2 regions of the Virgibacillus sp. DJP39 genome follow, and region 1 is predicted to be linked to the other one. Evidence: a T-box and tRNA genes for the amino acid it is inferred to sense, from the RefSeq annotation. Region 1 holds a T-box; the other holds one or more tRNA genes.
What was found. A T-box is a leader RNA that pairs with one kind of tRNA and senses whether it is charged. The one in region 1 lies ahead of ileS (isoleucine--tRNA ligase), so its partner is inferred to be a tRNA-Ile.
Positions count from the first base shown of each region.

Region 2: it has a tRNA-Ile gene. The T-box ahead of ileS (isoleucine--tRNA ligase) is inferred to sense a tRNA for this amino acid. The anticodon was not compared.

Region 1 covers NZ_JBMERP010000002.1:28,997-32,492, reverse strand. Annotated here, with positions in the region: gene ileS (isoleucine--tRNA ligase) at 1-1,960, opposite strand, end outside; T-box leader at 2,172-2,401, opposite strand; gene ACOI1D_RS01105 (DivIVA domain-containing protein) at 2,463-2,966, opposite strand; gene ACOI1D_RS01100 (RNA-binding protein) at 3,076-3,496, opposite strand, start outside.
Region 2 covers NZ_JBMERP010000032.1:7,979-11,474, reverse strand. Annotated here, with positions in the region: gene ACOI1D_RS11765 (Na/Pi cotransporter family protein) at 1-971, shown strand, start outside; tRNA gene ACOI1D_RS11760 (tRNA-Asn) at 1,324-1,398, shown strand; tRNA gene ACOI1D_RS11755 (tRNA-Met) at 1,402-1,478, shown strand; tRNA gene ACOI1D_RS11750 (tRNA-His) at 1,509-1,584, shown strand; tRNA gene ACOI1D_RS11745 (tRNA-Ile) at 1,594-1,670, shown strand; tRNA gene ACOI1D_RS11740 (tRNA-Ser) at 1,691-1,783, shown strand; tRNA gene ACOI1D_RS11735 (tRNA-Phe) at 1,849-1,921, shown strand; gene sodA (superoxide dismutase SodA) at 2,201-2,812, shown strand; gene ACOI1D_RS11725 (MFS transporter) at 2,935-3,496, shown strand, end outside.

The sequences.
Region 1 (3,496 bases):
TAAAGCGGAATGTATTTCTAATTTTTCGATACGCCTCTGACACATGCTTTAAAATATCCTGTGAAATACGAACATCTGCTTGATAGTCCACTGATGATACCCATAAACGAAGGATATCGGATCCCAATTGTTTTTGAACTTTTGATGGACTCATAATGTTGCCTAATGATTTACTCATTTTCCGGCCATTGCCATCTAGAACAAATCCATGAGAGACAATATTCTCATATGGTGCTTTCCCTGTAACCGCAACAGACGTTGATAAGGAAGAGTTAAACCACCCGCGATACTGGTCACTTCCTTCCAAATAAATATCTGCAGGACGTCTATGGTCATCTCGACCAACTAATACTCCTTCATGGGAAGAACCTGAATCAAACCATACATCCATGATGTCTGTTTCTTTTGTAAATTTCCCGTTTGGGCTATGATCAGATGTAAATCCTTCTGGTAGCAAATCCTTAGCCTCGCGCTCGAACCAAACGTTCGAACCGTGTTCAGCAAACAACTTAGAAATATGTGCAATCGTTTCCTCTGTAATAATCGGTGTTTGGTCTTCAGCGTAAAAAACAGGAATTGGTACTCCCCATGCTCGTTGGCGTGAAATACACCAATCTTCACGGTCTCGAACCATATTAAATAATCGTGTTTCACCCCAGCTTGGATACCAATTAACTCGTTTAATTTCTTCTAAAATATCTTGGCGGAAGTCCTTGATTGACGCAAACCACTGTGATGTTGCACGGAAAATTGTTGGTTTTTTCGTACGCCAGTCATGTGGGTAAGAATGAGTGATGAATGTTAGTTTTAATAAAGCCCCAACCTCTTCAAGCTTTTCTGTGATTTGTTTGTTTGCCTCATCATAAAATAATCCTTCAAATCCGGGAGCCTCACTCGTAAAAATACCTTTGTCATCAACAGGACATAATGCTTCTAGTCCATATCCTTTTGAAACATAAAAATCATCTTCACCATGACCAGGAGCAGTATGAACACATCCTGTACCTGCATCTGTTGTCACATGATCACCTAACATGACAATAGAGTCTCTGTCATAAAAAGGATGCTTCGTAACGATTTTATCAGCCTCTTGGCCTTTAAATGTTTTAATAACTTCTGGATTTTCCCAATCCAATTCATTAGACACTGTCTCAAGCAGATCCTGTGCCACAACAAATTTTTCATTCTCTACCTTTACAACAACATAATCGAATTTTGGGTGTAAACTAATCCCAAGATTTGCTGGAATAGTCCATGGTGTAGTAGTCCAGATGATAACCTTTTCTCCACCATCGAGTAGACCTTTTCCATCCGTTACTTCAAAACCAACATAAATAGATGGTGAACGCTTATCATGGTATTCAATTTCTGCCTCAGCAAGGGCTGATTCAGATGATGGTGACCAATAAACTGGTTTTAATCCTTTATAGATATACCCTTTATTAGCCATCTCACCAAAGACCTTAATTTGTGCTGCTTCATAGTTCTTGTTTAATGTGATATATGGGTTATCCCAATCTCCTCTGACTCCAAGTTGTTTAAACTGTGTACGTTGATTATCTATCTGACCCATTGCATACTCAGCACACATTTTTCTGAATTCAGCAATACTAAGTTCTTTTCGATTTATCTTTTTCTTCTTTGTCAAAGCTGTTTCAATCGGCAGTCCATGTGTGTCCCAACCAGGCACATATGGAGCACTGAAACCAGTCATTGATTTGTAACGAGTGATGAAATCCTTAAGTATTTTATTTAATGCGTGCCCAATATGCAAATCACCATTTGCATATGGTGGTCCGTCATGTAAGACAAATAAAGGTCGGCCCTTTGTACGTTCCTGCCCTTTTTCATATATATTTTCTTCTTCCCATTTCTGTTGACGTACAGGTTCCTTGTTTGGTAAATTACCTCGCATTGGAAACTCTGTCTTTGGCATTAGTAATGTGTCTTTATAATCCATTATTGTTCCTCCTAGTGTTAACTTGCTATAAGCCTTGATCATTTATTTATTGTAATCAAGAAATAGTTATTGTAATCAAGAAATAGTTTTATGTAGCAATTATTTTTAGCAATAAACTTTCTTTCTGCATAAGTGCTGCACTAAGCTTTCGCCAAAAGGCTTGCGATAAGCCAAGTTTTCTAAAAATATTAAAAAAAGCCCTCTACATCCCAAAAGGGACGAGAAGACTCGCGGTACCACCCTTATAAATTTAAATTCTTAATTAAAACTTAAATTCACTCGAAGTTCGTAACGTGAACGACACGTCCAATTCTCCTCTGACAGATTCGATCGGATACTCAGGAGTGATGTTCTAAATGTTTTCTGTACCAGGCTTACACCGTATCCCAGCTCGCTTTAAACAGAGTATAACAATTATACTGTCTCCGTCCTTGTATGTTACTATTCACTTATTAATTAAGTTTATTTTATTATAGATTAATATTGCTTTAATCGTCAACAATTAAGATCTATTTTCTGCTAATTCAAGTTCTTCGCCAATTTCTTCGTCAAATAAGTGATCCCAATCATCTGTTCCAATCATTTCTAACTGTGCTTCAATAAGCATTCTTAGTCTAGTACGGAATACCTTACCCTGTTTTTTAAGTTCTTCTACATCCATGGAAATTCTGCGCGATTTGTTAAGTGCTTCGTTAATAATACGATCTGCGTTTTTCTCTGCTTCTTTAATTATCAACTTTGATTCTTTCGTTGCGTTACCACGAACTTCCTCTGCAGTTTCCTGAGCAATTAAAATTGACTTATTTAAGGTGGTTTCAATATTAGTAAAATGACCTAGTTTTTCATTTAGTTGTTCCATTTTTTCTTTCAGTTCTTTTCTTTCCCGAATCACCATTTCATAGTCTTTAATTACTTGGTCTAAAAATTCGTTAACTTCATCTTCATCATAACCCCGAAAGCCTTTTGTGAATTCTTTGTTATGGATATCTAGTGGTGTTAATGGCACTTGGGCCACCTCCTTACTTTATTTAGAAAACAATATATCAATTAATTAAAATTTTTCCTATTACGACTTAATTCGACGTTTCCTATGGAAATCCTGCATGTTTTTCAAACTATTTTAACTTCGAAGTTGTTATTTTAAGCTTTTCCTTCTTAGTCTTTCCATTAATCCCTTCAACCTTACTGCGGCCTTTGCCTTTAAATGATATTAAATCATTTGCCTGTACAGTGAATGACCGATCATCTACCACTCGATAATTAACTTTAACTAATTTCTTAGAAATGCTTTCTGCAGCAGTCTGCCTTGAAATAGCGTATATACTTTTTATGATTGTGTCTAATCGCATAGATGAAACTAGGTGGTCTTCCGATATCCAGTACAACTCTTTTTCGACTAATTCTTTAATTGATTTTGATACGAAATTTACATTTGTATTCTTTATTGATGTTAGATTTGCTACGACATATGTACTGATATCATCTGTTAATAAAATCTGGACCAATCCGTCCTTAACAATGATATCACCCAACTTT
Region 2 (3,496 bases), on a different contig from region 1:
TTGGAGACAATATTGGTACTACTATTACCGCTGTCCTTGCCTCAATCGGAGCAAGTGTAGCTGCAAAAAGAGCAGCATATACACACGTTATTTTTAATTTAATTGGTACAACTATTTTCTTGATATTTATAGGGCTATTTACACAATATGTAGTTTTTCTACAGGACCAATTAAATTTGGATCCGAAAATGACATTAGCTTATGCTCATGGTAGTTTCAACATTGTCAATACGCTTATCCAATTTCCTTTCATTGGAGCATTAGCCTGGTTAGTTACGAAAATTATACCTGGTGAGGATGTAACTATTGAATACAAGCCAAAACATTTAGATCCTATTTTTATTCAACAGTCTTCAACGTTGGCGTTAGACCAAGCGAAGGCAGAAGTAATACGTATGGGTGAGTATGCTGCTCAAGGACTTGAAGAAACATATGAATATTTGCTGACACAAAAGCAAAAAAACTCAGAAACCGCTTTGCAGATTGAAGGTGCATTAAATAGCCTGGATCGCAAAATAACGGATTATTTAGTGGAAATATCAGCAGGATCCCTATCAGAATTAGAAAGTGCAAAACATACTGCATTGATGGATTCCGTTCGTGATATAGAAAGAATTGGCGATCACTTCGAAAACATTGTTGAATTAATTGATTATAAAATGTCAAATAAAGTAAATTTAACAGAACAAGCACAAGAGGACTTAAACGACATGTTTGATTTGACGATTCTTACTGTTAAGCAAGCAGTTAAAGCACTTGATAACATGGATCGTGAAGAAGCATTGGCAGTTGTTCAAAAAGAGGATCAAATTGATAAGATGGAACGAAATTATCGTAAAAAACATATTATCAGGATGAATGAGGGACATTGTAGTGGTTCGGCTGGTATTGTATTTGTCGATATAATTAGTAATTTAGAACGTATAGGAGATCATTCTGTTAACATAGCAGAAGATGTTCTAGGGGAATAAAATGTACAAGAATTAGTTACCTTGAGAGAGGTAACTAATTTTTTTATATAAAATGAAGATTTAAATTGAAAAATAGAGGTGAGCGTGCTATAGTTATTAATGTTGTTAAAAACGTAACAGCAAAAATACTTTTAAAAAATTATACGAAATATGTTGACAGATTGTCCAGTACATGATAAATTATATTTCGTCGCTTGTTAATTCCTTACAACAGAAATTGAAACTTCTACTTAGATTATTTACAGTAGCTTGACCGAATGCACTATGTTTTATGAGGTCATGCGAGGAACGGTTTGTGTGACAAGCAGGCCCAAACAAGATTGTACCACTATGATCCACTTTATCAGATTATTCCACAGTAGCTCAGTGGTAGAGCTATCGGCTGTTAACCGATCGGTCGTAGGTTCGAGTCCTACCTGTGGAGCCATATGGCGGTGTAGCTCAGCTGGCGAGAGCGTACGGTTCATACCCGTGAGGTCGGGGGTTCGATCCCCTCCGCCGCTACCAATTATATATTTGAACAGATATTACTTTATGGCGATCGTGGCGAAGTGGTTAACGCACCGGATTGTGGTTCCGGCATGCGTGGGTTCGAGCCCCACCGGTCGCCCCATAAATAGTAGGACCCTTAGCTCAGCTGGTTAGAGCTATCGGCTCATAACCGATCGGTCGCAGGTTCGAGTCCTGCAGGGTCCACCATTTATTTTTTCAAATAGTACGGAGGAATACCCAAGTCTGGCTGAAGGGATCGGTCTTGAAAACCGACAGGGGTGTCAAAGCCCGCGGGGGTTCGAATCCCTCTTCCTCCTCCATACATATTTTAAAACTTTGTTAATCATTTAGTTAAATGAACATAAAGCAGTAAATAGTTAAATATGGCTCAGTAGCTCAGTCGGTAGAGCAAAGGACTGAAAATCCTTGTGTCGGCGGTTCGATTCCGTCCTGAGCCATCTTATCTTAATCAAGTTAAAAAGGATATCCTTTTTAACTTGATTTTTTTGATGCTAAGTAAACTACAAAGCTTAGACTAAGCCAAATGTTTTGCATTCCTGATGCTTTTGGTATGTTTTAAAATTAGCTATTCGTGTAATAGTATTAATAGGGTGCTTTGAATTGTGAACTATATGTTTATGCATATAAGTTGCAAGTCACTCAAAGCTCTGATAATCTTGCTTTAAAAGGTTGAATTTTCAATCCTTTTATTACAATATTTTGAAGGAGGAAGTATAATGGCTAAATTTGAATTACCAGAATTACCTTATGCATACGATGCTTTAGAACCAACTATTGATAAAGAAACAATGAACATCCATCATACGAAGCATCATAATACTTACGTAACAAAATTAAATGGTGCGCTTGAAGGACACGCTGATCTTCAGGACAAATCCATTGAAGATCTAGTTGCAGATCTTAATTCTGTACCAGAAAACATTCGTACAGCTGTCCGCAACAATGGTGGCGGTCATGCAAACCATAGCTTGTTTTGGAAAGTTCTCTCACCAAATGGTGGCGGTGAACCTTCAGGTGAACTAGCTGATAAGATTAACAATAAATTTGGCAGCTTTGATAAGTTTAAAGAAGAATTTGAAGGAGCGGCTAAAACTCGTTTTGGATCAGGTTGGGCTTGGTTAGTAGTAAATAATGGTGAACTTGAAGTAACTAGTACTCCAAATCAGGATAACCCATTAACTGAAGGCAAGACTCCAATTTTAGGACTAGATGTTTGGGAGCATGCTTACTATCTTAAATATCAAAACAAACGTCCAGAGTATGCTTCAGCATTCTGGAACGTAGTAAACTGGGATGAAGTTTCAAAAAACTATAACGAAGCTAAATAATTCTTTATTGTTTTAAGACACAGGAAATATATCCTGTGTCTTTTTTAATTTAGTGGAAACAGTTTGCATATCTCATTGCCATTTGCTCAAACTATGTAGGAACTTGCGAGGAGAAATTCACTATGCAAACATACAAAGAAAAAGTAATTAACTATATAAAAGAGAATACCGATTTAGTATTTTTGTTAGTTATAGGTGGTCTATATTCCTTAGGATTATTTTTATCCAATACGTTTGTTAATATATATTTGTGGAAACAATCTGGTGATTACGTCACAATTGCTCTTTACAATTTGGGCATTTACACGCTTCAACCTCTTACATTTATACTTGCTGGCAAAATGGCAAAAAAAATTGATCGAGTATTTCTGTTACGACTAGGGGTAATTTTTTTATCTCTATTTTTTTTGAGTGTTTTGTTCATCGGTGATTCTGCAGCGTCCTTTCATTTTTATCTTGGCGGACTATTAGGAATAGGGTTTGGATTTTACTGGCTTGCCTTTAACGTACTTACATTTGAAATAACAGAACCAAATACGCGTGATGTTTTTAATGGATTTTTAGGTGTTCTACAATCATTCGGAGGGATGATTGGTCCATTAATTGCGGGTATTATCATTGCAAACATGGAAGCCAATTTTGGCTACAAAACTATTTTCACAATTTCTTTCTTTATGTTTATTG